Regions from separate parts of the Rahnella sp. R3(2024) genome, predicted to be linked through region 4. Evidence: predicted binding sites of a transcription regulator. Region 4 holds the regulator's gene; each other region holds the start of a gene.
What was found. The regulator PurR, encoded in region 4, represses purine synthesis genes. The targets are predictions, from matches to a motif close to CANGCAAACGTTTGCNTG.
Positions count from the first base shown of each region.

Region 1: a site for PurR is predicted at 4,959-4,976, ahead of ABSH60_RS12450 (L-serine ammonia-lyase). Genes of this name have one in related genera too.
Region 2: a site for PurR is predicted at 2,933-2,950, ahead of purM (phosphoribosylformylglycinamidine cyclo-ligase). Genes of this name have one in related genera too.
Region 3: a site for PurR is predicted at 2,810-2,827, ahead of purT (formate-dependent phosphoribosylglycinamide formyltransferase). Genes of this name have one in related genera too.

Region 1 covers NZ_JBHGBU010000001.1:2,752,771-2,760,342, reverse strand. Annotated here, with positions in the region: gene ABSH60_RS12460 (solute carrier family 23 protein) at 174-1,673, shown strand; gene ABSH60_RS12455 (dihydroxyacetone kinase subunit DhaK) at 1,742-3,394, opposite strand; gene ABSH60_RS12450 (L-serine ammonia-lyase) at 3,540-4,907, opposite strand; gene ABSH60_RS12445 (HAAAP family serine/threonine permease) at 5,011-6,294, opposite strand; gene ABSH60_RS12440 (YfiR/HmsC family protein) at 6,878-7,471, shown strand; gene ABSH60_RS12435 (diguanylate cyclase domain-containing protein) at 7,474-7,572, shown strand, end outside.
Region 2 covers NZ_JBHGBU010000001.1:3,364,463-3,372,034, reverse strand. Annotated here, with positions in the region: gene hda (DnaA inactivator Hda) at 1-606, opposite strand, end outside; gene uraA (uracil permease) at 783-2,075, opposite strand; gene upp (uracil phosphoribosyltransferase) at 2,156-2,782, opposite strand; gene purM (phosphoribosylformylglycinamidine cyclo-ligase) at 3,015-4,052, shown strand; gene purN (phosphoribosylglycinamide formyltransferase) at 4,088-4,726, shown strand; gene speG (spermidine N1-acetyltransferase) at 4,950-5,525, shown strand; gene ppk1 (polyphosphate kinase 1) at 5,836-7,572, shown strand, end outside.
Region 3 covers NZ_JBHGBU010000001.1:3,816,575-3,824,146, reverse strand. Annotated here, with positions in the region: gene ABSH60_RS17365 (DUF6351 family protein) at 1-603, opposite strand, end outside; gene yebF (protein YebF) at 724-1,089, opposite strand; gene dbpA (ATP-dependent RNA helicase DbpA) at 1,254-2,636, opposite strand; gene purT (formate-dependent phosphoribosylglycinamide formyltransferase) at 2,898-4,076, shown strand; gene ABSH60_RS17345 (YoaH family protein) at 4,178-4,357, opposite strand; gene pabB (aminodeoxychorismate synthase component 1) at 4,539-5,915, shown strand; gene ABSH60_RS17335 (CoA pyrophosphatase) at 5,912-6,514, shown strand; gene ABSH60_RS17330 (L-serine ammonia-lyase) at 6,708-7,572, shown strand, end outside.
Region 4 covers NZ_JBHGBU010000001.1:3,957,727-3,965,298, reverse strand. Annotated here, with positions in the region: gene gloA (lactoylglutathione lyase) at 1-95, shown strand, start outside; gene rnt (ribonuclease T) at 198-914, shown strand; gene ABSH60_RS18070 (Grx4 family monothiol glutaredoxin) at 1,041-1,388, opposite strand; gene ABSH60_RS18065 (NlpC/P60 family protein) at 1,848-2,762, shown strand; gene ABSH60_RS18060 (YnhF family membrane protein) at 2,927-3,016, opposite strand; gene purR (HTH-type transcriptional repressor PurR) at 3,350-4,375, shown strand; gene punR (DNA-binding transcriptional activator PunR) at 4,573-5,478, opposite strand; gene punC (purine nucleoside transporter PunC) at 5,615-6,826, shown strand; gene cfa (cyclopropane fatty acyl phospholipid synthase) at 7,177-7,572, shown strand, end outside.

The DNA of each region.
Region 1 (7,572 bases), 1.2 Mb from region 4:
AGAAAGTGCATCAGAAAGCTTCAAATCGTAACTAAAGAATTTCTAACTTTAGACGTTGACCGCCACCGGGCCATCGCGAATTTTTCGCCGCCCCCTGACAGAGAGAAGCCCATTGTGACCGCATCCATTCCACGCCCTATCCTCACCTTTTCATACGCAGTGGAGAGCACTTCATGACGATAAAATCCTCTGAAAGTCTCAACATGAGTTTCCTGCGTTACGACATCCCGGCCGGGATTGTCGTGTTTCTGGTGGCGTTGCCGCTGAGCCTTGGCATAGCCCAAGCCAGCGGATTACCCCCTTTTGTCGGCCTGCTGACCGGCGTTATCGGCGGCATCATCGTCACCCTGCTCAGCCCGTCGCGTTTTGCGGTCAGCGGACCGGCTGCCGGGCTGGTGACGATTGTGGTCGGTGCCATGGAAACGCTCGGATCCTTCTCCTCCCTGCTGCTGGCGCTGATGCTGGCGGGCGTTCTGCAAATCGTCTTTGGGATCATAAAAGCCGGACGCTTTGTTTCGCTGATCCCAGGTTCAGTGATCCAGGGCATGCTGGCGGCGATCGGTATTTTGCTGATCATGCAGCAGATCCCGGTCGCGCTTGGCTATCAGGGTGAAGACGGATTACGCGGCATTTTTAGCGATCCGGCGTTAAGTCTCTCGCCCGCGGTTCTGATTGTCTCGGCTGTCGCCCTGCTGATTTTGTGGCTGTGGACCACACCGCCGTTTAAGCGCATCAAACTGATGACCTATGTGCCCGGCCCGCTGGTGGCGGTGTTATGGGGAAGTCTGGCGATGATTTTCGGTGACCGCATAGTGCCGGATGCGATGCAGGCCTTGCCGCGCATTGCGCTGCCGAAATTTGACAGTGTGGATGAGGTCACCTCACAGCTGGAAAAACCGAACTGGAGCGCGTGGAATAATCCGCAGATTTACGTGATTGCCGCCACGCTGGCGCTGGTCGCCAGCCTGGAAACGCTGCTCAGTCAGGAAGCGCTGAAAAAGCTGAAAGAGCAAACTCCCGCGCCTTCGCCCAACAAAGAAATGCGCGCGCAGGGGATCGGGAATCTGATCAGTGGATTTCTCGGCGGCATGCCGATCACAGCCGTGATCGTGCGCAGCTCGGTGAACGTGAATACCGGCGCGCGCAGCAAGGTGTCGATTCTGCTTCACGGCGTGCTGTTGCTGCTGTGCGGCATGTTTTTTAGTGACATGCTCAACACCATTCCGCTGGCCTGTCTCGCGGCGGTGCTGCTGTATACCGGCTACAAACTGGCCTCACCGGCTTTGTTCATGACCCAGTGGCGGCTTGGTCTGCCGCAGTTTCTGCCATTTATCGCCACGCTGGCCGGTATTCTGGTCTTCGGGATGCTGGCCGGGATCGGCATCGGCCTGCTTGCGCAGTTGCTGTCGAGCACATACAAAAGTCATCACAATGCGATGCAGCTAACGCGCAACGAAAACCATTATGTAATGCGTTTTCATCAGAACCTGACGTTCCTTCATAACCCGCGTCTGCAAAGCTTGCTGGCGGAGATCCCCGATGACAGCGTGGTGCGGGTCGAACGGGAGAATGTCGGGTATATCGATCCGGATGTGAAAGCGGTGCTGTCAGATTTCGGGGCAAAAGCGCCGGATCGCAATATCACGCTGGATCGCTGGCCGGTCGGGCACTGATTTCTGAGCGCTGAAAAACAAAAGGCCTGTCGGTTTCCCGCAGGCCTTTTTCATTTACGCAGGCAAACTTATTTCTTCGCCAGCGCCTCAAACACTTTCTCGACAGCCACCGCGCCCGGATCTTTCACCCCTTTCAGGCTGTCACTGCTCAGATAAGAAGAACGGCCGGCGTTGGCCTTCTTCATGCTGGCGGTATCTTTCGCGCCTTTGGCCGCCGCTTTGGCCGCGCCTTTCAGGGCATCTTTCTTGCCCAGCGCTTCCAGCGCCGGTTGCAGGGCGTCGATCATGGTGCGATCGCCGAGATCGGCACCGCCGTAATGCTTCATACGCTCCAGCCCGAACAGTAAGGCTTTCGGCAATTTTTCGCCCTCTTCCACTTTTTTACCGGCAGCGGTAAAGAAGATCGACATCAGCACGCCGCTGGATCCGCCCATCACGACGGCCAGACGATCGCCCACTACACCGAGCAGATCCGCCACATTGTTCAGCGGCAGTTTTTTCGCTTTGTTCTGTTTCTGGATATCGCGGGCACCGGTGGCAAACGTCGAACCGGTATCGCCGTCACCAACTTTGGCGTCAAGTTTGTTCAGCTCATCTTCGAGATCGGAAAGCGTCTGGGTAATGGTTTCCACGATCTTACTGACCTGCGCATTAGAAGACGCTTTTACCGTTTTCTTATCGCTGATTTTCTTGCCTTTTTTGGTCGCCAGTTTTTCCAGCTTCACCAGCGGCTGCCAGCCGGACGCTTCCACTTCTGCCAGCAGGGCTTCTTCAATGCCGCCTTTGAGCGCAATCACCGAGAGCGAGAACCCTTTCATATCCAGCGCACTGACCAGCGAAGCCGGGCCAATCAGATAACGGATCGACCCGCCGAGCGCGGAATGCACCACTTCTTTGGTGATCTGACTCATCTCCAGCGGAGAAACGCCGCCGAGGTTGTTGATCAGTACCGCCAGCTTGTCGCTTTTCTTCACATGCGGCTGGAGCTTTTCGACCAGCGTATCGACGATTTTTTTGCTGTTCTGGGTCTTCATCTTCGACACACCCGGCTCGCCGTGAATGCCTAAACCCAGCTCAACGTGGCCTGACTCGATACGTTGTTCTTCTTCATCTTCTCCGCCACCCGGCAGGCTGCAACCGGCCGCCGCCACGCCGATACTGGCGGTGGCATCAATCGCCTGCTGGGCGATTTTAGTGACATCTTTCAGAGATTTTCCCTGCTCTGCCGCGTAACCGGCAATTTTGTGCACCAGCGCTGTACCGGCGATGCCGCGCGGCTGCTTGTTGTCCGGCAGGGAAATGTCGTCAGACACCATCACCAGCTCGACGTTATAGCCCATGCCTTTGGCTTTCTCGGCGGCCAGACCGAAATTCAGACGGTCGCCGGTGTAGTTTTTGACGATCAACAGACAGCCCGCTTTGCCGGTGACCGCCACGATCGCGTTCAGCACCGCATCGACGCTCGGCGAGGCGAACACTTCGCCGCATACCGCCGCGGTCAGCATCCCTTTGCCGATAAACCCGACGTGCGCCGGTTCGTGGCCCGAGCCACCGCCGGAGATCAGCGCAACTTTTTTCTTATCCCAGTCGCGCCGCACAACGACACGAATGGCCGGATCGATGTCCAGTTTTGCCAGATTTTTGTAGGGAGAGGTCAGGATCACCCCTTCGATAACATCGTTAATCAGAGTCTTGCGGTCATTCATGAAAAATTTAGACATGCCGGACGTTTCCTTTTAACTGTTTTCCAGGTGTTTTGAGGGACTACATAAATTTTTTGATAACCAAAACATAGCACAGGAGGAAAATCGGGAAGGAGACGAGAAAGGCGGTTTCCCGCCTTTTAGGAAATATGAAGGAAAGAGATCAGTTACAAGCCAGGACTTTTATCGCCAGACCACCGGTAGACGTTTCACGGTATTTTGAGTTCATGTCCTTACCGGTTTCGTACATGGTTTCGATGACTTTATCGAGACACACGCGCGGCTCGCTGGTGCGGCGCAACGCCATACGCGATGCGTTGACCGCTTTCACCGCAGAGATGGCATTACGTTCGATGCACGGTACCTGAACCTGTCCGGCCAGCGGATCGCAGGTCAGCCCGAGGTGGTGCTCCATCGCGATTTCTGCCGCCATAAATACCTGCGCGGTGCTGCCGCCCAGCAACTCGGTCAGACCCGCTGCCGCCATGGAACAGGCCACGCCGACCTCGCCCTGACAACCGACTTCTGCACCGGAAATCGACGCATTCATCTTAAACAGAATGCCGACCGCGCCTGATGCGAGGAAGAAACGGCTGTACGAATCAGGGCTGATCGGGCGGATAAACTGATCGTAATAAGTCAGCACCGCAGGAATAATGCCGCACGCGCCGTTAGTGGGTGCAGTGACCACGCGGCCACCGGCGGCATTTTCTTCGTTCACCGCCATCGCGTACATATTGATCCAGTCCACCACGCCCATCGGATCGACATTATTTTTGTCCTGCGTCACCAGTATGCGGCGCAGCGCGGCGGCGCGGCGGTTGATTTTCATCGGCCCCGGCAGCAGCCCTTCGGTATGAATTCCGCGGGTAATGCCTTCGCTCATGACATTCCAGATCGCCGCAAAATGTTCGCTGATTTCCACGCGCGAATGGCCCGCCAGTTCGTTTTGCAGCATCAGCGCGGAGAGCGACAGGCCGGTGTCGGTGCAGTGTTTTTGCAAATCACTGGCCGAGCGGAACGGATACGGACGCACGACAGGGTTTTCATCCTGTAGCCCGAATTTGCTGGCTTCGACGATAAAGCCGCCGCCAATGGAGTAATACGTTTGTGTGTACAGCAGATCATCGCCGTTAAAGGCGCTGATGGACATGCCGTTTTCATGCAGCGGCAGATTACCGGTGTGGAAATTCATGCCTGAATCCGCCGGGAAATCGACCTCTTTGGCGCCCTTGCCGAGCATCAGACGTCCGGTGGTTTCAACCTGACGAATAAACCCAGGAATCGCATCAATATCAACGTCATCCGGCATATTTCCGGCCAGCCCCATAATGATGGCCAGATCGGTGTGGTGACCTTTACCGGTCAAAGATAAAGACCCGTAAACATCTACCACCACGCGGGTGGTCTGTGCGAGATGACCTAAAGAAATAAGTTCATCAGTGAATATTTTCCCGGCTTTCATCGGGCCAACAGTATGCGAACTGGAAGGACCAATACCAATTTTGAAAATATCGAAGACGCTGATCACGGTGGACTCCATGTCTGAATAGGATTACGGGAAATAACAGGAAAAGAGGTGCAGGAAACAGTGAGCGGGAATATTCCCGCTCACTTTACTTCGGTTTTAATGATTAACCAATCAGGCTAAATACAATGGCTGACATGGCAATCAGACCCATAATTACCACGAAAACATTACTGATGTGGCCGCTGTATTTTCTCATTGCCGGGACTTTACGAATGGCATACATAGGCATCAGGAATAATAACATCGCAATAATCGGGCCGCCGAGGGTTTCAATCATACCCAGAATACTTGGGTTCAGCGTGGCAACCGCCCAGGCCGTGACTAACATGAAGATGCCGGTATAACGGTTGAGCTTAGGTAATGGAATTGTTTTCCCTTTGCTGCGCAGTGATTTAATCACCATGCCGTTAAAACCTTCACGTGCACCGAGATAATGACCGAGGAAAGATTTGGTAATTGCGATAAAGGCAATAAATGGAGCGATATATTCAATCACCGGGTTAGAGAAATGGTTGGCTAAATACGACAGAATAGAAACGTTCTGAGCTTTGGCTTCCATCAGGTCTGCCGGAGAGAGGCTCAGGACGCAGCTGAAGACGAAGAACATCACCGTCAGCACCATCATGATGTGGCTAAATGCCAGAATGCGTGAGCATTTTTTCTCAGCGTCGTCGCCGTACTCTTTACGTTTTGCGACCGCAAAAGAAGAGATAATTGGCGAGTGGTTGAAGGAGAACACCATCACCGGAATAACCAGCCACAGGGTCATCAGCATGCCGTGCCCTACGCCGTTACCGGACAGGGAGACATTCTCAAAGACTGTGGTGTTCCAGTTTGGGATCAGGTACAGCGCCAGCGCCATTAATACCGCAACGAACGGGAAGACTAAAATGCTCATCGCTTTGACGATCAGATCCTGACCGAAATGCACCAGCGTCATTAAGCCTAACAACAATACCAGCGACAATAATGCGCGCGGAGGTGCTGTCAGATGCATCTGATGAGTAATAAAGCTCTCAACGGTATTGGTGATAGCAACGCTATAAACCAACAGGATCGGGTAAATCGCGAAGAAATAAAGCAGCGTAATTAACTTACCGGCAGAAATACCAAAATGCTCTTCTACCACTTCGGTAATATCTTCACCGGCATTTTTCCCTGATAAAACAAATCGGGTTAATCCGCGGTGAGCGAAAAACGTCATTGGAAATGCCAGGATAGCCATAATAATTAACGGTATTAATCCGCCAATACCGGCATTAATCGGTAAGAAAAGAACACCTGCCCCAATTGCTGTTCCGTACAGACCCAACATCCACATGGTATCGGTTTTACGCCAGGAACTGACTGACTCTTTAGACAGCGTTCCAATAGTTGTGTTATCCATAATCCCTCAATGCTTATTTATAAAGTAATTCGTTTTCCCCAGAATGGTTGATGTTTTTTTCACTGCACCCGTCATCAAAAAAACCATCCTGACGGATAAAACATACCATTAATGCGGGCATGATACCTATCCGTAGCATAAAAATCTGGGTAACCGCGTAGCTTTGAGATCATGGTCACGAATATCCTAAAATAGCCGCCTAATATTCCTTTAAATTCCAAACCATTAACATTTTCTCCAATTTAATTTCATCAAAAGGAGAGGCTGATAACATTATTCTTAACGAATTATTTGTTATCGCCGTGACTATTATTTAATTAACGGTTGAAATACAAACAAGTTGAATTATTTAACGGCTCAGCCAGACAAAATATATGTTCAATAAATAAACAATGCGAAAACGAATTACATTAAGACTTCTTCAGTATTCCCTGTTGTGTCTGCCTCCATGTCAACAAATCAGCACAATTGTGCCGGTTTACGGGCAGATAAATTTTTTACTGACGCTTTCAGAAGTATTGCCGATAAAGTTATTCTTACGCCGGTGAAACAATTTTAACCGGATGAATCGCAGAGCGAGCCCATGGACAAAGCCCGACATTCTTTTTGCCTGTCAGTGAAGACGCGTAACCGCCGGTTATTCAAGGCGATGTACGGCTTTGCCATGCTCATTTTTCTCACTATCGCCCCGCTGACGCAAAGCGTGGCAGAAACACATGATGACGTGGCGCAGGATGCGAGCGTCGCCCAGACCGTTAACGGGATCCTCAGCTATTCGCGCTGGCCCGCCGGGGAGGCTTCTTCAACTGCGTTGCGGCTTTGCATCATTCCCCCGGTAAAATTTGCGGCGCAGTTAACGCCCGATGGTAGTGCTTTCTCCGGCAGACCGCTCAACGTGATGACTTACCCTTTCGACAGCCCGATGCTGGCGACGCAATGTGACGCCATTTACTCCGGCTACACCTCGCCGGAACAGCAGGCAGATTTAAACCAGCGACTCACAGGCCACGCGGTACTGACCATCAGTGAGCAGGATGACGGCTGTGCATTACTCAATGCCTTTTGTCTGGTGATCACCCCTCAACATACCGGGTTTAAATTGAACCTGGATACGCTGTCACGCAGCGGCGTGCGGGTAAATCCCGCCGTATTACAACTTGCCAGGGAAAAGGAGTAACGATGAAGAATAAAACTATTCCTGTTCCTGAGGTTGAACAGCCGCGCCCGCGTAAAACCCTGGGCGCTGCGCTCAACCGCATCCACGTTATTGTGATTTTG
Region 2 (7,572 bases), 590 kb from region 4:
TTCCCGATCCAGACGTTTAAGCAGGAAACGGCCAACATCTTCCGGCAATTCAAATCCGCGCAGTTTTGCGCGCAACTGTAATGCCTGAAGTTTTTCTTCATCGGAGAGTGGCTGCAGTTTATAGATTTGCCCCCAGTCGAGGCGCGAAGCCAGATCCGGCAGGCTGAGGTTCAGCTGGCGCGGAGGACGGTCGCCGGTAATAAACAGACGCGTGCGGCCGGTTTCAAGAATGCGGTTATAGAGATGGAAAACTGCCGCTTCCCATTCGTCATCTCCGGCAATGCCCTCGATGTTATCAATGCAGACCAGCGCAAGATGCTCCATGCCGTCCAACACTTCTGGCACAAAATAGGCGCGTTTATCTAAGGGCACATACCCCACGGCTTCGCCACGCTGGGATAATTCCGCGCAGGCCGCGTGAAGAAGATGGCTGCGGCCGCCGCCTTCGCGTGACCAGAAATAAATATACGTGCCGTGTTCCTGATGCAATGCGGTCTGAATAGCAGATAGCAGAGAGGGATTCTCACCCGGATAAAAACTGGCAAAGGTTTCATCATCGGGAAGATAAAGTGGCAGGGAAAGCTGTGCCGGCGTATTCAGAAGCACCTCAACCAAAGCGGTATGAAGACCGCAGATGTTGTCTCGTCAATAAAAAGGAACGACCGAATTCTAGCAAGGATCCGCAACGAAATGAACTCTGCCGAGTGCAACCGCTTGTGATCCGAGCACCTGACCGGGAAGCGCTGCGCCCGCCGGTCAGGTGTTTCGTGAAAATATCGCCATCAGACAGGCGGATTCTCCCGCTCGTCTTCAATATCAATGATCTTTTCTTCGCCACGGAAGATCTCAATCACCTTAAACAGCAGGCTGAGGAAGATGCCGACGATGGTCGCCAGCGCCATGCCTTTCAGCTCCGCCGCGCCGATGTGGATCTTAGCCCCGCTGACGCCGATGATCAGGATCACCGCCGTCAGGATCAGGTTCTGCGCTTTGTTGTAATCGACCTTTGATTCGATCAGCACGCGGATACCCGATGCACCGATCACGCCGTACAACAACAACGACACGCCGCCCATCACCGGAACCGGCACCGCCTGAATGGCTGCCGCTAATTTACCGATGCACGACAGCAGGATCGCCAGTATTGCCGCGCCGCCGATGACCCAGGTGCTGTAGACCTTGGTGATCGCCATGACGCCGATATTTTCGCCGTAGGTGGTATTGGGCGTAGAACCGAAGAATCCAGACAGCACCGTCGACAGGCCGTTCGCCAGCATTGAACGGTGCAGGCCGGGGTCACGCAGCAAATCTTTTTTGACGATGTTTGCCGTCACGACCAGATGCCCGACGTGCTCTGCAATCACCACCAGCGCCGCAGGCAGGATGGTCAGGATCGCCACCCATTCAAAACGCGGAGTGTAGAAGGTCGGCAGTGCAAACCAGTGCGCACTGGCAATCGCGGAAACATCCACCACGCCCATAAAGAAGGAGAGCGCGTAACCGACCAGCACACCGATGAGGATTGGGATAATCGCCAGAAAACCACGGAATAACACCGAACCCAAAATGGTCACCGACAGCGTCACCACTGAAATGGTCACGGCGGTGGAATCCACCGGTGCGCCATCAGCAGGCAGCAGCCCGGCCATATTCGCCGCCACACCGGCCAGCTCCAGACCGATGACGGCAACGATTGCGCCCATCGCCGCCGGAGGGAACATCACGTTGATCCAACCAATGCCCGCTTTCTTCACAATCAGCGCCACCAGGCAGAACAACAGCCCGCAGGCGATGAACCCGCCGAGTGCCACTTCATAACCCATCGGCAGCAATAGCAGTACCGGCGAGATAAAGGCAAAACTCGAACCGAGATAAGCGGGTATTTTCCCTTTACAGACAAACAGATACAGCAAAGTCCCTATGCCATTGAACAGCAGCACCGTCGCCGGATTGATTTTGAACAGAATCGGCACCAGAACGGTGGCACCAAACATGGCAAAAAGATGCTGGAAACTCAGGGGAATCGTCTGCAATAACGGCGGACGTTCGCTTACCCCGATGACACGACGGGTCATGGATTGATCCTCTGTAAAAAATGGCGGGTAAAAAAATCTCAAAAAAAAGCCGACTGCTTAGTCGGCTTATTGCTTGCTGCTTATTTCGTACCAAATATCTTATCGCCCGCATCACCGAGTCCCGGGATGATGTAGCCTTTTTCATTCAGCCCCTGATCAATCGAGGCGGTGTACAACTCAACGTCAGGGTGCGCAGCTTCCAGCGCGGCAATCCCTTCCGGTGCAGCCACCAGTACCAGCACTTTAATGCTCTGGCAGCCGGCTTTTTTCAGCAGGTCGATGGTGGCAATCATAGAACCACCGGTCGCCAGCATCGGGTCAACAACCAGCGCCAGGCGCTCTTCGATATTAGAAACCAGTTTCTGAAAATACGGCACAGGCTTAAGGGTTTCTTCATCACGGTACACGCCAACCACGCTGATGCGTGCGCTCGGTACGTGCTCCAGTACGCCTTCCATCATGCCCAGACCGGCACGCAGGATAGGCACAACGGTGATTTTCTTACCTTTGATCTGATCGATTTCGACCGGGCCATTCCAGCCTTCAATCGTCACTTTTTCAGTTTCTAAATCGGCAGTCGCTTCATACGTCAGCAGACTTCCCACCTCAGAAGCCAGTTCGCGAAAACGTTTCGTGCTGATGTCGTTCTCACGCATCAGGCCCAGCTTGTGTTTCACCAGCGGGTGTTTCACCTCGACGATCTTCATTTTTTATTCTCCTAAGGTGGTTGAGCTGCAAAAAAAAATCGCGAGATTATAACGCCATTTTTTTTCAACGCCATAGCTTATAGCCTGATCTGGATCATCAGGAGCCCCGATAGAGTATAGACAGCCTAAAAATCATCATCGAATAAGGCGCTCGCAAACGTTTGCCTGCGCTGTTAGAATTGCCCCGCTTTATTCTTCAACCACCAACCCAAACCGCCGTGGGGACTTCGCAGTGACCGACAAAACCTCTCTCAGCTATAAAGACGCAGGCGTAGATATCGATGCCGGTAACGCATTGGTAGATCGCATTAAAGGTGTAGTAAAACAGACTCGCCGCCCGGAAGTGATGGGTGGACTGGGCGGTTTTGGTGCTCTCTGCGCGCTGCCGCAAAAATACCGTGAACCCGTTCTGGTTTCGGGCACCGACGGCGTTGGCACCAAGCTGCGTCTGGCGATGGATTTGAAACGCCACGATACTATTGGTATCGATCTGGTCGCGATGTGCGTCAACGATTTAATCGTTCAGGGTGCTGAACCGCTGTTCTTCCTCGACTATTATGCCACCGGCAAACTGGACGTCGATATCGCCGCCAGCGTAATCACCGGGATCGCCGAAGGCTGTAAGCAATCGGGCTGTGCGTTAGTCGGTGGTGAAACCGCTGAAATGCCGGGCATGTATCACGGCGAAGATTATGACGTCGCTGGTTTCTGTGTCGGCGTGGTGGAAAAATCAGAAATTATCGACGGCAGCAAAGTGGCTGACGGCGACGTGCTTATCGGTCTTGCCGCCAGTGGCCCGCATTCCAACGGCTATTCTCTGGTGCGCAAAATTCTGGAAGTCAGCAACACCAATCCGGAAACCACCGATCTGGCAGGCAAACCGCTGGCCGATCACCTGCTGGCACCGACCAAAATCTACGTGAAATCGATCCTTAATCTGATCGAAAACGTGGATGTTCACGGCATCGTTCACCTGACCGGTGGCGGCTTCTGGGAAAATATTCCCCGCGTTTTGCCGGACAATACGCAGGTCATTATCAACGAATCCAGCTGGGAATGGCCGGACGTCTTCACCTGGTTGCAAACCACCGGTAACGTCAGCCGTCATGAAATGTACCGCACCTTTAACTGTGGCGTGGGCATGGTCGTGGCACTTCCGGCAGAGCTTGCCGACCAGGCGATTGCTTTACTGAATGACAATGGTGAAAAAGCGTGGAAAATTGGCTATGTTAAAGCCTCTGATTCCGCTGAACGCGTAATCATTGAATAATCAGGTAAATCAACTGACTGAAGACAGGTACTGATATGAAAAGGATTGTGGTTCTGGTATCGGGCGAAGGGAGCAATCTCCAGGCTCTGATAGATGCCTGCCAGCAGGGACGAATTAACGCGCAGATCAGCGCTGTCTTCAGTAATAAATCCGCCGCTTACGGTCTGGAGCGCGCGCGACTGGCAGACATTCCGGCACATGCTCTGGATGTTAAAGCCTACGAAGACCGCGCGGCATTTGATATGGCGCTTGCCGATGCCATCGAGGCTTATCAGCCTGATCTGGTGGTGCTGGCGGGATATATGCGTATTCTTACCGCGGATTTCGTCCAGCGTTTCGCCGGGCGCATGATCAACATCCACCCTTCCCTGCTGCCGAAATATCCCGGTTTACACACTCACCGTCAGGCGATTGACAATCAGGATGATGAGCACGGTACGTCCGTGCATTTCGTGACAGAGCAACTCGACGGTGGCCCGGTTATTTTGCAAGCCAAAGTGCCGGTATTCAGTGACGACAGCGAAGACGATCTGGTGGCCCGCGTGCAAACGCAGGAACACAATATCTATCCGCTGGTGGTCAGCTGGTTCGTTGAAGGACGTTTATCCCTGAAAAACGATCAAGTTTTACTGGATGATAATCCACTCCCCGAACAGGGTTACGCGGCGGATTAATCTGCCTTATCGCGATGATTTCACCAGAAACCGGCCCAGTGCCGGTTTTTTATTTCCTGTCATTTGACACTTGTTTACAGTTTAGCCGATATAATCCCCTTCCCGGCGCACGTTTAAACGTCGTTTGTGCGCCGACCTTCGTCTGAAACTCAGTCGTTTCAGATTTCATCTTCAGGAAGGTTACCTCAGGTAAAACGGCTTTTGATTTTTTGAGGAACACCCCATGTTTAGCAATAACAGCGTCAGATTACGTCCACTGGAAAAGGACGACCTGTCGTTTGTTCATCGTCTTGATAATAACGCCAGCATTATGCGTTATTGGTTTGAAGAGCCTTATGAGGCCTTTGTCGAGCTGACCGATCTTTATAACAAGCATATTCATGACCAAAGCGAACGCCGCTTTATCATTGAATTCCAGGGCGGACCTGTCGGCCTTGTGGAGCTGGTGGAAATTAATCACATCCACCGCCGCGCGGAATTTCAGATCATCATTGACCCGCAGCATCAGGGCAAAGGTTTCGCCGGAGACGCCGTGCGTCTGGCAATGGATTACGCCTTCTCTGTGCTCAACCTCTATAAACTGTATTTAATCGTCGATAAAGAAAACCAAAAGGCGATCCATATCTACAGCAAATTAGGGTTTGAACTGGAAGGCGAATTGAAACAGGAGTTCTTTGTGAACGGAGAATATCGCAGCGCCATCCGCATGTGTATTTTCCAGCCGCAATTCCTGGCGAAATATAAAACCAAACCGGTGCAGATCAAACCGGAAGCGGTGATTGGCGCAGGCGCAGTCTGATTTAATTCAGCGGATCCTGACTCATTTTCTGCGGGTGAAGGGCGTGAATGTCCTTCACCCGTAAGACTTTTCCCCTATTTCCCCCTCTTTTATTCCTTCTTCTAAAACTCTCCCTGTTATGTTGGACTTTCCTGTCAATCTTTCGCAATATTGTTAGTAGACACTAGGCCCCTCACACAAAAGGCTTGCTGTTACGCTGACGGTTTCGAAAAGCGAACGGCACGAAGATGATGTTGAGCTAAATTGCGGTGTTTTCAGGCAAAATTTTGCCTGTATGGGCCAGGTTGCAAGCTAAACGAACGGAGTGAAAATGGGTCAGGAAAAGCTTTATATCGAGAAAGAACTAAGCTGGCTGTCCTTCAATGAACGCGTCTTGCAGGAAGCAGCAGACAAAAGTAATCCCCTGATCGAACGGATGCGGTTTTTAGGCATTTATTCCAACAACCTCGATGAATTTTACAAAGTCCGGTTTGCCGACTTAAAACGACGCATCCTCATCAGTGAGGAGCAGGGATTTCTTGGCGCTTCCCGGCATTTGCTGAAAAAAATTCAGGCGAAGGTGCTGCGCATCGATCAGGAATTCGACAGCCTTTATAACGATTTGCTGCTGGAAATGGCGCGTAATCAGATTTTCCTGATTAACGAGCGTCAGGTGTCTGAGAATCAACAGCTCTGGCTGCGACAGTACTTCAAACATCATCTGCGCCAATTTATCACGCCAATTCTTATCAATCACGACACCAATCTGGTGCAGTTCCTGAAAGACGATTACACCTATCTGGCGGTCGAAATTATCCGTGGCGAAGAGATCCATTACGCGCTGCTGGAAATCCCGTCCGATAAAGTGCCACGTTTCGTCAATCTGCCGCCGGAAGCGCCACGCCGCCGTAAGCCAATGATCCTGCTGGACAACATTTTGCGTTACTGTCTGGACGACATTTTCAAAGGCTTCTTCGATTACGACGCGCTGAACGCCTATTCGATGAAAATGACCCGTGACGCCGAATACGATCTGGTCACGGAAATGGAATCGAGCCTGCTGGAACTGATGTCATCGAGCCTGAAACAGCGTCTGACCGCCGAACCCGTGCGGTTTGTTTATCAGCGCGATATGCCCAATGAGATGGTCGAATTGCTGCGCGGTAAGCTCGGCATTTCTAACTACGATTCAGTGATCGCCGGTGGCCGATACCATAATTTCAAAGATTTCATCGGTTTCCCTAATGTCGGTAAAGCCAATCTGGTGAACCGCCCGCTGCCAAGATTGCGGCATCTCTGGTTCGATAAATTCCGCAATGGTTTTGCAGCGATCCGCGAGCAGGACGTGCTGCTGTACTATCCGTACCACACGTTTGAACACGTGCTTGAGTTGCTGCGTCAGGCGTCATTCGACCCGAACGTGCTGTCGATCAAAATCAATATTTACCGCGTCGCCAAAGACTCGCGCATTATTGAATCGATGATCCACGCAGCGCACAACGGCAAGAAAGTCACTGTGGTGGTTGAGTTACAGGCGCGCTTCGACGAAGAGGCAAATATTCACTGGGCGAAACGTCTGACGGAAGCCGGTGTACACGTTATTTTCTCTGCGCCGGGCCTGAAAATTCACGCAAAACTCTTTCTTATTTCCCGCCGCGAAGGCGACGAAATTGTCCGCTATGCTCATATTGGGACCGGGAATTTTAACGAGAAAACGGCACGCCTTTATACCGACTATTCGCTGCTCACCGCGGATGCGCGAATCACTAACGAAGTCCGTCGGGTGTTCAACTTTATCGAAAACCCTTACCGTCCGGTGTCCTTTGAGCATCTGATGGTATCGCCACAGAACTCGCGGGACATGCTATACCGGTTGATCGACCGGGAAATTGCCAATGTTCAGGCCGGCGGCACCGGCGGTATTACGCTGAAAATCAACAACCTGGTGGACAAAGGGCTGATCGACCGTCTTTACGTGGCATCCAACGTCGGGGTGAAAATCCGTCTGCTGATCCGCGGGATGTGTTCACTGGTGCCTAATCTGCCCGGTTTTAGCGAAAACATTCAG
Region 3 (7,572 bases), 140 kb from region 4:
AACCTGATACGGCAGCAGCGTTTTTTTGTGTTTGCGCACGTAATACAGCGTCTGCGAATCGTTCGCCCATTCGCTGCTGCCGGAGGTGTTTTTCAGCAGATCGTCGGTCCAGGTGTCGTCATCCAGATTTTTGATGCGGATGTCGTACTGGCGGCGCGACAGAAAATCTTCCGCAACGGCCATCAGTTTGTTATCACGGCTGATATCCAGCCCGCCCAGCGTATAAAACTCGCTGTCTTTGGCGCGTTCGTTACCGTCGATCAACGTGCGCCAGTTTTCCGTCTCGTCTGCAGGTTGACGAAGATAGAGGGCGTATTCGTTGCCCGGCTCATAGCGTGTCTGATAACGGAAACCGTGTTTAACATAAGGAACGGAATGATCCTGCTGGGCAATGCGTGCCACCATCTCGCCATAAAGGGTTTCACGCAGCGCCTGATGCGGCTGCATGGCCTGATCGGTGTAGGCATTTTCGGCGGTCAGATAGGCCAGAACCTGAGGGTCGGTGCGGTCATCGTCACGCAACCAGTAATAATTATCGACGCGTTCATCGCCGTGTACGCTCAGGGTTTCAGGGCGTTTTTCAGCCTTTGGAGGTGTCATCATCGCGGGATCTCTTTGTCCTCTTAGTGGTGTGGTAAGAGTGACAGGTTTATGCGGGGAAACCAAGGGACGGAAAAGAAAGGAATAATGCGTCCGCTGGCTGGCAACGAACGCAGGAAATGCTTAAACGGGTGCGCTGTAGCTGATTTCGCCAAGCTGACAGTTGAGCGTCACCTGATAGGTTTTGTCGGTGTGATCGCCACGAACTTTCAGCGGTATCTCCCAGCGGGCATTATCGCCGCTGATGCTGTCCGGAACGACCCACGCCACCGGTGTGGAAGTCCCGAGGGTTTTCTTATCGGCATCCCAGCGCGGAATACGGTTTTGCAGGAAATCACGTTTAACCAGCGCTGCAATCTCATCTTTGCTGGCGGTGGAACAAGGTGCGACCGTCGCCGTTCTGACTTCAGGTTCAGCGGCCTGCGCCATCTGACTCATCCCGCTCATTCCTGCTAACGCTATTACCACGCCTGTGATCATCTTTTTCATTGTGCGTCTTCCCGCTTTTTGTCGATCGTTATCACTGACCTTGCAGGATCCATATCCCTACAACTGACAAGGTCATCGCTTGCGTCAGATAATATAATCCTCAACAAGGTAATAACACAACATTAACAATAAGACCTGCAACGCAAAAGCGGGATGAAAATCCGTTAACGCAAGATAATAGCCTTACAGTTTTTGCCTTTGATCTTACCTTCCTGCAAACGCTGTAACGCTTTTTTGGCGCTTTTCTGACGGATAGCCACGTAAGCGTGGATCGGGAACATATCGATTTTACCCACTTCCGCAGCCGTCAGACCCGCTTCACCGGTCAGAGCACCGAGGATATCGCCGGGACGAATTTTGGCTTTACGACCCCCGTCAATGCACAGCGTCGCCATCTCAGGATCGAGCGCCACCGGTGTCGCTGCCAGCGCCTGCGCTGCGGGCTGCCAGGTAAAGGTCTGACGGGTATAATCTTCCAGCGCGTGAACCCGCACCATTTCCTGTGGCGTCACCAGACTGACCGCCAGACCGCTGGTGCCTGCACGGCCTGTACGACCGACGCGGTGAATGTGCACTTCAGGATCGAAAGAGAGTTCGTAGTTGATGACCAGACCGAGATCTTTGATGTCCAGCCCGCGCGCAGCCACGTCAGTCGCCACCAGTACGCGGCAGCTGCCGTTAGAGAAACGCACCAGCACGCGGTCACGGTCGCGCTGTTCCAGATCGCCGTTCAGCGCCAGTGCGCTGATGCCTTTACCGGAAAGTGCATCGCAAACATCCTGGCAGTCGCGTTTGGTATTACAGAACACCACACACGACGTCGGCTGATGCTGATACAGCACCGCCGCCAGCAGGGACAAACGCTGATGCTTATCGGCTTCGATAAAGACCTGCTTGATATCAGCAACATCTTCCTCGCCTTCAATTTCGACTTTCAGCGGCTGACGCTGAAATTTAGAGCTGATGCGCTCGATGCCATCCGGATAGGTCGCGGAGAACAACAGCGTCTGACGGGCTGGCGGTGTATAGCTGACCACATCTTCGATATCTTCGCTAAAGCCCATATCCAGCATGCGATCGGCTTCGTCCAGCACCAGCACTTTCAGCTGATCCAGTTTCAGGGTGCCTTTACGCAAATGTTCCTGAATGCGGCCCGGCGTGCCCACAACAATGTGTGGCTGACGAACCAGAGATTCCAGCTGTGGCCCGATGGACTGGCCGCCGCACAGGGTCAGGATTTTGATGTTCTGGGTGAATCGCGCCAGACGACGTAACTCTTTACTGACCTGATCCGCCAGTTCACGGGTCGGACACAGCACCAGCGCCTGCGCGTAGAACTGTGCCACGGTGATGCTGTTCAGCAGGCCGATACCGAAGGCTGCCGTTTTACCGCTGCCGGTTTTGGCTTTCGCCAGAACGTCCTGACCTTGCAGGATGGCAGGCAGAGAAGCGGCCTGAATCGGGGTCATTTCGGTATAACCCAGTTCGGTCAGGTTAGAAAGTTGCTCAGCGGGCAATGTCAGGGCTGAAAAGGAATGCGTGCTCAAGGCGATAACTCTTTATGTGAGGCAAAAATCGGGGCAGCGGCAGAAGGTCTGGCGCCATGGTTTGGCTAAATGATAACAGAGACGCCCGCCGACTGCCTTAAACGGCAGAAAACGGACTGAAAAAATCCGCAGATGCCCTGGCCGGATTGCGTCGCTGAAATCGTTCGAGATACTGCGCAATCGTTTTCGTATGGCACAAATTCAGATATACTGCGCGCCGAAATTCTCATTTTTCTTCATCACAGATCTGGGTACGAAGCTATGTTAACCATTGGTACTGCACTGCGCACCGGCGCCACCCGCGTCATGTTGTTAGGCTCTGGCGAACTCGGTAAAGAAGTGGCGATCGAATGCCAGCGTCTTGGCCTGGAAGTGATCGCCGTCGATCGTTACGCTGATGCACCGGCGATGCAGGTCGCTCACCGCAGCCATGTCATTAATATGCTGGACGGCGACGCCCTGAAACAGGTGATTGAAAGCGAACGCCCTGATTTCATCGTGCCGGAAATCGAAGCTATCGCCACCAGCATGCTGGTTGAACTGGAAAAACAGGGCCACAACGTGGTGCCTTGCGCTGAAGCGACGCGCCTGACCATGAATCGCGAAGGGATCCGTCGCCTGGCCGCAGAGACGCTGCAATTGCCAACGTCGAGCTACCAGTTTGCCGATGATGAAGCCTCTTTCCGCCAGGCGGTAGACGCAATCGGTTACCCGTGCATCATCAAACCGGTGATGAGCTCCTCCGGTAAAGGCCAGAGCCTGATCCGTGGCGCAGACCAGCTGCAAACCGCATGGGATTATGCGCAGCAAGGCGGCCGTGCTGGCGGCGGGCGCGTGATTGTTGAAGGGCTGGTAAAATTTGATTTCGAAATCACGCTGCTGACCATCAGCGCCGTTGACGGCATCCACTTCTGCGCGCCGATCGGCCATCGTCAGGAAGACGGTGATTACCGTGAATCCTGGCAGCCGCAGCAGATGACCGAACTGGCGTTACAGCGCGCGAAAGACATCGCCGAAAAAGTGGTGAAAGCTCTGGGCGGCAAAGGCCTGTTTGGCGTCGAACTGTTTGTGTGCGGCGACGACGTGGTCTTCAGCGAAGTGTCACCGCGCCCGCACGATACCGGCATGGTAACGCTGATTTCTCAGGATCTCTCTGAGTTTGCCCTGCACGTTCGCGCCTTCCTCGGCCTGCCGGTGGGCAATATCCGCCAGTTCGGCCCTTCCGCCTCCGCCGTGATCCTGCCTGAACTGACCAGTAACAACGTGACTTTCAGCGGTCTGGAAAATGCACTGACCGGATACAATCAGATCCGCCTGTTCGGCAAACCGGAAATCAGCGGTAAACGCCGTCTGGGTGTGGCGCTGGCCATTGCCGAAAATGTGGAAGATGCCGTCGAGCAGGCGAAGCTGGCCGCCGCCGCCGTGAGTGTGAAAGGCTAATCTCAGTCAGTTCTTCACGAAAAAAAGCCGGACACCTGTACAGGGTCCGGCTTTTTTATCATCACGAGATCGGCTCTTATAAAGCGTCTCAGGTTCGAATGTTATTCGTCTTCATCATCAAAAATGACGGTCACGCGATCGCCTTTATGCGTTTCACGGATTTCTGCCGCAACGGTGGCAATGGCTTCGCCGCTGCTCATGCCGTTTTCCATTAACTGGCGGATACGATCGGCGGCCTGTTCTTGTTCGTTATGTGAAAGTGAAGGCATACCTGTCAGCATAGGAAATTCCTGTTGTACGTGTTGGATGAGGCAAGAGAGAAACAACACCCGCAGGCTGCGGGGTTGCACAGTATACGCCTTATTCACGCAAATCGCCTGCGCTGGTTTCCGGTGGCCTGATCTATGTTAGGATCACAGGTCTGTTACATCATTTATCGCGCCAGAGAAACTGAAACCCGCCATGCAACCCGCTTACTCCGTTGTTCATCATTCGTTGCCCTATCAGCCAGATGCCTTGCTGACGCTGTTCGCGCCACTTTCTGCGTTGCCCTGGGCCATGTTGCTGCACTCGGGTGCCGCACAGCATCAGCATAACCGCTTCGACATTCTGGTGGCGGATCCGCAGATAACGCTGACCACGCGCGGCAACGTCACCCTGGTTGAGCAAAACGGCAGCGTGGCATCGCGGGAAGAAGATCCGTTCACCCTGCTGGAAGAGCAGCTTTCGGCCAGCGGATTACAGGCAACCAGCGCGGATGATTTTCCTTTTCAGGGCGGCGCGCTGGGCCTGTTTGGCTATGATTTAGGCCGTCGTGTCGAGACACTGCCGGATATCGCCCGACGCGATATTCATCTGCCGGACATGGCCGTGGGCATTTATGACTGGGCGCTGATCGCCGATCATCATTTACAACGTCTGACGCTGGTCTGTCATGGCGATGTGCAGGTACGTCTGCGCTGGCTGGAAGCGCATGCGCAGCCGGTAAGCTCCGCGTCTTTTCGCCTGAATGCGCCCTGGCAGGCAAACATGAGCCGCGGGGAATATGGCGAGAAATTCCGCCAGATTCAGGAATATATTCACAGCGGTGACTGTTATCAGATCAATCTGGCGCAGCGTTTTTCCACTGTTTATCAGGGAGATGAATGGCAGGCTTTCCTGCGGCTGAATCAGGCCAACCGCGCGCCGTTCTCGGCATTTCTGCGCTTGCCGGAAAACGCCGTGCTCAGCCTTTCGCCGGAACGCTTTATCTGGCTTAAGAATAAGCAGATCCAGACCCGCCCTATCAAAGGCACGTTGCCGCGCTGTGAAGATCCGCAGGAAGATGCCCGTCAGGCTGAACGTCTGGCCGCGTCGGAAAAAGATCGGGCCGAAAATCTCATGATCGTCGATTTACTGCGTAATGACATTGGTCGCGTGGCGACGCCCGGCACCGTGCGGGTTCCCGAACTGTTTGTGGTCGAGCCTTTCCCGGCTGTTCATCATCTGGTCAGCACCATTACCGCGCAGTTACCCGACGACTGCCACGCCAGCGCCCTGCTGCGTGCCTGCTTCCCTGGCGGATCGATCACCGGTGCGCCGAAAGTGCGCGCGATGGAAATCATCGAAGAACTCGAGCCGCAGCGACGAAACGGTTACTGCGGCAGTATTGCTTACCTCAGTTGTTGCGGCACCATGGACAGCAATATCACTATCCGCACGTTGCTTACCGAGCAGGGGAAAATCTACTGCTGGGCAGGCGGCGGCATTGTTGCAGACAGTCAGGAACAGGCCGAATATCAGGAGACGTTCGATAAAATTGCCCGCATCCTGCCACAGTTAGGAGACGTACAGCCGTGACGTTGCTGGAACAACAGCCGACCTTGCAGGCATTTTCGCCCGCCGTGGAAGATTTTATTCTGCGCTTTCAGTTGCAGCAGCCGCGCCTGCCCGCACCACAGCTGCGCGGAACCCGTCATGCCGCGGTGTTGATCCCCATTATTTGCCGTGAAGAACCGACCATTTTACTGACCCGGCGCTCAGACAGCCTGCGCAAGCACCCCGGCCAGGTGGCGTTTCCCGGCGGCGCAGCCGATGCCACCGACGCGTCGATTATTGCCACCGCGCTGCGCGAGGCGCAGGAAGAAGTCGCCATCCCACCCGAACAAGTGCACGTGTTAGGCACACTGGCACCGCAGGACAGCAGCAGCGGGTTTCAGGTGACCCCGGTCATTGGCCTGTTACCGGTGGATGTGACATTCCACCCGCAGGAAGACGAGGTGGCAGAACTGTTCGAAATGCCGCTGCAGGAAGCGTTCGATCTGGCCCGCTATCACTCTCTGGATATTCATCGCAGAGGGATCCACCACCGGGTGTATTTATCCTGGTATCAGCAACAATTTGTCTGGGGACTTACCGCGTCGATCATTCGTCAGCTGGCCCGGCAGGTTAAAGACTGACCTCACTGGTTACACATCGATCACACTTTCGCATCAAATAAGTTTATTTCATGCGAAAAATGAAACTATTGGTCTTAACCCCTTTTACACTATGGATCTACCCATAAGATCAGATCTCCCCACGGGGTCAGATTTCAGTTATGGGTGTCAGGGATCCCGTTCCCTGCCGTTATCAATTACAGGAGTATTCGACGTGATTAGCGTTTTCGACATGTTCAAGGTCGGGATTGGCCCTTCCAGTTCCCATACTTTGGGCCCGATGAAAGCAGGCAAACAGTTCGCTGATGACCTGCTCGAACAGGGCATGATGCCTGCCGTTACGCGTGTCGCCGTGGACGTTTTTGGCTCCCTGTCACTGACAGGTAAAGGCCACCACACAGATATCGCCATTATTTTAGGTCTGGCGGGTAACCAGCCAGATACCGTCGACATCGACGGTATTCCCCACTTTATCCGCGACGTTGAGCAACGTCAGCGTTTGCCGCTGGGTGAAACGCAGCACGAAGTCGATTTCCCGCGCGACACGGGCATGGTTTTCCGGAGCGAGAATTTACCGCGTCATGAAAACGCCATGCAGATCCACGCTTTTGCTGGTGACAAGCTGGTTTACAGCAAAACCTACTACTCCGTCGGCGGCGGTTTTATTGTCGATGACGAGCATTTCGGCCAGCCGGTGCTGGATGAAGTGGCGGTGCCTTTCAGCTTTAATTCGGCCAGTGAAATGCTGGCGAAATGCAAAGAGAATGGCCTGTCGCTCTCCGGCATGATGATGAAAAACGAGCTGGCACAGCACAGCAAACAGGAAATCGAGCAGTATTTCGAGAAAATCTGGCACACCATGCAGGCCTGTATCGATCGCGGTTTAAACACGGAAGGCGTGCTTCCCGGCCCGCTGCGTGTCCCCCGCCGCGCCTCGGCACTGCGCCGGATGCTGGTATCAAACGACCAGCTGTCAAAAGACCCGATGAACGTCATCGACTGGGTGAACATGTTTGCGCTGGCGGTGAATGAAGAAAACGCAGCCGGCGGACGCGTGGTTACCGCACCGACGAACGGTG
Region 4 (7,572 bases):
GCGGCTCCACCATTATCGCTTTTGTTGAAGATCCGGACGGCTACAAAATCGAGCTGATCGAATCCAAACACGCAGGCCAGGGTCTGGGCAACTGATCCGTTGCGTGCAGTCTCAGGGCGCGAAAGCGCCCTTTTTTTTGCCCACTGAAATGTCGAATATTCGCCACACGCCTGCAACTCGCGGCAAAATTTGCCATAATGTGCGCTGAATTCGATAAAGATAAGAAACTAATGGCCGAGAATAGTGACATTAACGCCCTGAGAGGCCGTTTTCGTGGTTTTTATCCGGTAGTGATCGATGTTGAAACTGCCGGATTCAATGCCAAAACTGATGCGCTGCTGGAAATTGCCGCCATCACGCTAAAAATGGATGAAGACGGCTGGCTGGAAAGCGACGAGACGGTCCATTTCCACGTCGAGCCTTTCGAAGGTTCCATTCTGGTGCCAGAGGCGCTGGCGTTTAACGGTATCGACCCGACAAATCCGTTGCGGGGTGCGGTCAGCGAATATGACGCCCTGCATGAGATTTTCAAAGTCATCCGTAAAGGGATGAAAGAGCAGAACTGCAACCGCGCGATCATCGTGGCGCACAACGCCAATTTTGATCACAGCTTCCTGATGGCCGCCGCCGAACGCGCCGGGCTGAAACGTAACCCGTTCCATCCGTTCGCGACCTTTGATACCGCAGCGCTGAGCGGGCTTGTGCTCGGGCAGACGGTGCTGGCAAAAGCCTGTATCAGCGCGGGGATGGTCTTTGACAGCAGCCAGGCGCACTCCGCCTTGTATGACACAGAGCGCACGGCTGAACTGTTCTGCGAGCTGGTAAACCGCTGGAAGCGCCTGGGCGGCTGGCCGCTGGCCATCAGCGCCGAAGAGCAGGAAGACGAAACCGCATCAGAAGAACATCAGCAGTAAGCGGTTGACGTGAAGGAACACGCTGACGGACAAACAGGCCGGACGCATAAAAACAAAAAGAGCGACGCAATGTCGCTCTTTTTATTGTCATCAGCTGCCCTGAAGGCCGCCAATTCCCGCTGCTGATTACTCTTCAGATTCAGAAGATTTGTATTTCTCAGCGGTTTCTTTGATCAGCTGTTGCAGTTCGCCACGCTGATACATTTCAATCACGATGTCACAACCGCCGACCAGTTCACCATCAACCCACAGCTGCGGGAAGGTAGGCCAGTTAGCAAATTTTGGCATCTCTGCGCGGATATCCGGGTTCTGCAGGATATCGACGTAAGCAAAACGTTCACCACAGGCAGACAATGCCTGAACTGCTTGTGCAGAAAAACCGCAGCTTGGCAGTTTTGGCGAGCCTTTCATGTACAGCAGAATCGGGTTTTCAGAAACTTGCTTCTGAATTTTTTCAATTGTTGGAGTGGTCATTTCTTGCTTCCTCAAGCCGGTACAGGCTGTCACGGTCATTACTCTTCACGCGCAGCACAAAAAAGTGCTGAATCACATTGCCCTCTATTGTAACGATGGCAGCTATCAGATAAAAACGCCATTTTTTGCAGGGTCTTTCGCAATACTGACATTTTATTTCACTATTTTAAGTGCCTGCGTGCGGGCTCACTAAAATAAAGATTCATCGAGAATAACATTTTTGGCGATGACATTAACCAGGGATTTGCATTTCGCCATGGTTTAACACAAATATTAACCTACTGAAAAACGGTCATTTTATTCACTAAAAATGGCGTTTATTTCGACGTTTTAAAAGCTATTAACTTTTTCTCACAATATGATCTAGAATCGATGCAATTCGTGCTGTTTTGTCTGGTTCTTTTAGGCAATACTCTGACATCTCTGATGTTTAACCTAACCACCTATGGTAACGAAGCTATGCGCTTACTGTTCACGCTTTTTGTGCTGCTCTTTACCCAGCTGTTTCTGAATATTGCTCATGCGTCACCGCAGAGTCGTGTTTCTGCCGATCAGCGAAAGAGTCATGTTAATCAGGTTGCCCCTGAGGAACGTCGAAAGCGAAAAACGGTTGCAGCGAAAACCACTAAAAAAACCAAAGTGGCACCGGTGAAAGAACAACAGAGTCAGGAAAAAAATGCCAGTAAGAGAGTCAAAAGCACCGAACTGGTGACGCGAAAGGCCTCTTCTGTCAAAACAGTGAAAACGACGCGGGCTGAAAGTAAGGCCGAGAGTAAGAAAGAAAAAACACTCAAAACCACCAGAGCTGAAACCAAAGCAGATAAGAAAAGTAAAACCCGGGCTTTGGCGAAAAACACCACCGCAAAGACCAGCAAGAAAGAAGCGTATGGCCGACACCGAAAAGGCAAGAAATTAGCCGAAGAAGACAGCAAGCCCATTACGTTAAGCGCGACCCACAAGAAACGTTATCAGCATGCTCAGCAAACGGCGATGACCAAGCTGATGCACCAGGTCGGCAAACCTTATCGCTGGGGTGGTACCTCACCCAATACCGGTTTCGATTGCAGTGGTTTAGTGTATTACGCGTATAAAGATCTGATTCGTATCAAAATGCCACGCACCGCCAACGAGATGTACCACCTGCGCGATGCCGCACCGGTGAAACGCGGTGAACTGGAGTCCGGCGATCTGGTCTTCTTTAGAATTAATAACCGCGGTGCCGCGGACCATGTCGGGGTATACGTCGGTAACGGCAAGTTTATTCAGTCTCCGCGTACCGGTGAAGACATCAAAATTACCTCACTGGGCGACGATTACTGGCAAGATCATTATGTAGGTGCACGTCGGGTAATGACCCCGAAAACGATCCGATAATAAGCAGTTCGTTAAATTTGAAGTTCCGCTAATCATCACTGAATAGCATTTAACGAAGCGTTTGTGCAGGGAAGAATGTCGGCGAAAAAGGGTCAATGTGCAAAATTGAAAAAGGGCGATCCCTGTATAGGGTTCGCCCTTTTTGTTGCCCGATGACAGAGCTTTTAGTTCATCACTGCGGTGAAGCTGAAAGCGATAATCATAAGCAACGCGCAAACGGTGGTAATCAACGACAATTTCAGATTACTGTCCATAAAACCCCCTTACGGATCAATTGTGGCGTTTCATTAAGCCACATAAAATGTGTGCCAACGCATTTTCTCATACTTCATCGCTAAAATCCCGCGTTGATTCATGCGCGATATTCCACAATAACACTTCCACTTTGCTGCATTATAAGAGAAAATTGTCGGTTACCACGCCTGTGTGCCGGTCGATTTCACCCGAGAGCGTTTTGCGCCTCACTCTGACGAATCCACCCAACGATTTCACTGCCTTTTTAAAAGCTCGCAGTGAAATCCACGCAAGCAAACGATTAACATAATGCTAACGTGCTGAAACACGTGAGTTCAGGAGTCATTGTTTACATGGCAACGATTAAAGATGTCGCTAAGCGCGCTGGCGTTTCCACCACAACCGTGTCGCACGTCATCAATAAAACACGTTTCGTCGCCGAAGACACCAAAACCGCGGTTCTGCTGGCTATCAAAGAGCTTCACTACTCGCCAAGCGCCGTTGCGCGCAGCCTGAAGGTCAATAACACCAAAACCATTGGCCTGCTGGCGACCTCAAGTGAAGCGCCCTACTTTGCCGAAGTCATTGAAGCCGTTGAAAACAGCTGTTTCTCCAAAGGCTACACGCTGATTTTGTGTAACTCGCATAATAATCTGGAGAAACAACAGGCCTATCTGCAAATGCTGGCGCAAAAACGCGTCGACGGCTTGCTGGTAATGTGCGCGGAATATCCGGATGAACTGCTGAATATGCTGGAAGAATACCGCTCCATTCCGATGGTCGTCATGGACTGGGGCGAGGCGCGCAAAAACTTCACTGACAGCATTATCGATAACGCCTTCGAAGGCGGTTATATGGCCGGTCGTTATCTGATTGAACGCGGGCATCGTGATATTGGCGTGATCCCAGGGCAACTGGCGCGTAATACCGGTGGCGGTCGGTTCCAGGGTTTCGTCAAGGCGCTGAACGAAGCCAACATTCCTCTGCGCGAAGAGTGGGTAGTTCAGGGTGATTTCGAACCGGAATCGGGGTATCAGGCGATGCACAAAATCCTGATGCAGAAACAGCGCCCTACTGCTGTTTTCTGTGGCGGTGATGTGATGGCGATGGGGGCTATCTGTGCGGCAGATGAGCTCGGTTTACGCGTACCGCAGGATATTTCGGTGATCGGATATGACAATGTGCGAAATGCGCGTTACTTCTCTCCGGCATTAACCACTGTGCATCAGCCGAAAGAGCGTCTGGGCGAAATGGCGTTTACCATGCTGCTGGACAGAATTATCAGCAAACGCGAAGAATCACAGACCATTGAGGTCCATCCCAAACTGGTCGAGCGCCGGTCAGTAGCCGACGGCCCTTTCCGCGATTATCGCCGTTAACAAAAATCTGACGCCTGCCTGTGCAGGCGTTTTTTCTCGTCCCGATCAATACTGGCTTCCGGTATCAGCAGCGTTTAAACAGAGACGATGAGGGTATTAACTCCCATCAGGCCAATGCGGGGATAAGAGTTACGTTCTGACCAAACATTTATCACACCAGTAAACATCCGCCTCCCGGAGAGGTGGATGTTTATTTTCTAATCCCGTAACCATTCCTGATTCATCGTTTCTGTATCGCCCATATATTCCAGCAGCCAGGCCAGCGAAGGAGAGGAGTTACTCTGATCCCACGTCAGGCAACACGGGCTGTCAGGGAACGTATTCTCCAGCGCCAGAACCTGTAATTTCTGCTGTTCAATCTGATGACTCACGCGATGAACCGGCATCATCCCTACGCATAAACCTTCGCTCAGACACTCCAGCGCGCAAGTCCAGTCAGGCACGACCAGGCGCCGCTGATTATCCAGCGTCCAGGTATCACGCTTGGGTAAGGTGCGCGAAGTATCCTCCAGACACAGCGCCGGATAAGGCCGCAGTTGGTCATCGTTCAGCCTGCCGGAGAGATGCGCAAGCGGATGCTGAGGGCTGACGACACAGTGCCAATCCATAAAACCCATATCGCGAAAACTGAAACGCCCGCCCACCGGCACCGCCCGCGTCGCGCCAATTGCCACGTCTGCGCGGCCATCGACCAGCGCATCCCAGACGCCGTTAAATACTTCGGAATGAATGATAAGTTCCGTATCGGGGAAATGACGGTAGAAATCGAGCACCAGCCGCCGCGTTCTGGCGGGTTTCACAATTCGGTCTACCGCCACCCGCAGCTCGCCACGCCAGCCGTTTGCGACCTGCTGGCACTGCCGACGCGTAGCTATCATTTTTTTTGTCAGAATCCGTGCTTCATCAACGAAAACTTTTCCGGCAGGCGTCAGCACCACGTCACGGTGACGCCGTTCAAACAAAGGAACAGCCAGCCAGTTCTCCAGCTGACGAACGGTATAGCTGATGGCAGAAGGCACACGGTGAAGATCCTGCGCTGCTGCGCTGAAACTACCGGTACGTGCTACCGCATCAACTACTTCAAGGGCGTATTCTGACCACATCACTTAGCCTTCAATATTTTTCACAGCAGATTGCAAATATTAGCGTTTCACAAGACTGTTATCAAAGCGTTAAACTCTGCATCCCAACTGTTTTCTGCATCACATCATCTGCAATACATAAATTAACGAGACAAAAATGAAACCCTCCTTTGGATTTATGCTCTATCTCGCCGGATTGAGCATGCTCGGCTTTTTAGCCACAGATATGTATCTTCCCGCCTTCAGCGCGATGCAAATCAGCCTGATGACCAGTCCGGGCATGATCAGCGCCAGCCTGAGTATTTTCCTCGGTGGTTTCGCGATCGGACAACTGCTCTGGGGCCCCCTCTCCGACCGCATTGGCCGTAAACCGGTGCTGCTTATCGGCCTGACGCTGTTTGCCATTGGCTGTCTGGGTATTTTGTGGGTGGAAAATGTGCGTGCGCTGCTGGCGCTGCGTTTCTTACAGGCCGTTGGTGTGTGTGCCGCCGCAGTCACATGGCAGGCGATCGTCGTTGACCGTTTCTCACCGGATGTGGCAAAAAAAACCTTCGCCAGCATCATGCCGCTGGTCGCACTCTCGCCGGCTCTGGCACCGCTGCTCGGCGCATGGGTACTGAATCACTTTGACTGGGAAGCGATTTTCGCTCTGCTGACGGGGGTTACGGTGATCCTCCTTATCACCACGTTGACCTTGCGTGATAAAAAGCACGCAGAACATCCTCCCGAAAATAAAGCCGGTTTTGGTACTTTGCTCACTTCCCGTATTTACACGGGTAATGTGATGATTTACGCCGCCTGCTCTGCGGGTTTTTTCGCATGGCTGACCGGTTCACCGTTCATTTTGAGTGATATGGGTTACACACCGGCGGTTATTGGCCTGAGCTACGTACCGCAGACCATTGCGTTCCTGCTGGGGGGTTTTGGTTGCCGGTTAATGATCAGCAAAATGGATGGCAACAAAATTCTGCCATTTTTATTAGCAGGTTATTGCCTGAGCGTTGTCTGGCTGTTTGTTATTGCCATGTTCACCGATGCCGGTTTGGTGAGTCTGCTGATTCCGTTCTGTTTGATGGCTTTGGTGAATGGTGCAATCTATCCAATTGTCGTCGCAAATGCATTAATGCCATTTCCTGCTAATACAGGCAAAGCCGCCGCATTGCAGAATACCCTGCAGTTAGGGCTATGTTTTATTGCCAGTCTGATGGTTTCCGCATTTATTGCGCAACCTCTTATGGCGACAGTTACCACCATGCTGTCTACACTCATCTTGGTAGTTTTAGGTCGCTGGTTGTCACAACGACAAACAAAACGCCAGGCTGACAGCGAAGAGTCCTGTCAGCAGACTGAAGCACGCTCTACTCACTGATCGCAATAATGACCTTGAGTTACAATCACTTAAAGGTCATTAGTTCTCAAGTCGATTAACTATTGAGAATGCATGCAGGCGAGCCTATACTCAATAAAACCTCTAAAAATAACACTTTTACAAAATCTTTATTACAAGCTTTTGTGTGCTACGCGGATCGCGTCACACTATTATTTCAAGGATGATTGACCTGTAAACCTGTTGGTTTGCAGGGGTTCCTCTAAATTTCCTCTGTTGGTGTCGAATATCGGACGGGGCGCTGAGTCGTCTGTTCTCATAAAGACCTGCACAAATAGCCTTTGCTTTTCCCGGCAGGTTAATAAGTCAGAAGAGAAAGTGATGGAGAAGCTATGAGTTCATCGTGTATTGAAGACCAAAGCATTCAGGATAATCAGTGGTATCGGATCGTCAGCGAAATGTTATCTTCCGCCGACATCCAGATTAATGGTAATCGCCCTTTTGACCTTAAAGTAAAAAACACTGACTTCTTCAAGCGTGTTTTGCAGGAAGGTTCTCTGGGTTTGGGTGAAAGTTATATGGATGGCTGGTGGGAGTGTGAACGTCTGGATATCTTTTTCCAGCGCGTTTTGCGAGCCGGTTTAGAAGATAAACTTCCCCACCATTTTAAAGACACATTACGCATCGCAGCAGCACGTCTCACCAATTTGCAATCCCGTAAACGCGCGTGGATTGTCGGTAAAGAGCATTACGATCTGGGCAATGATTTATTCACTCTCATGCTCGAT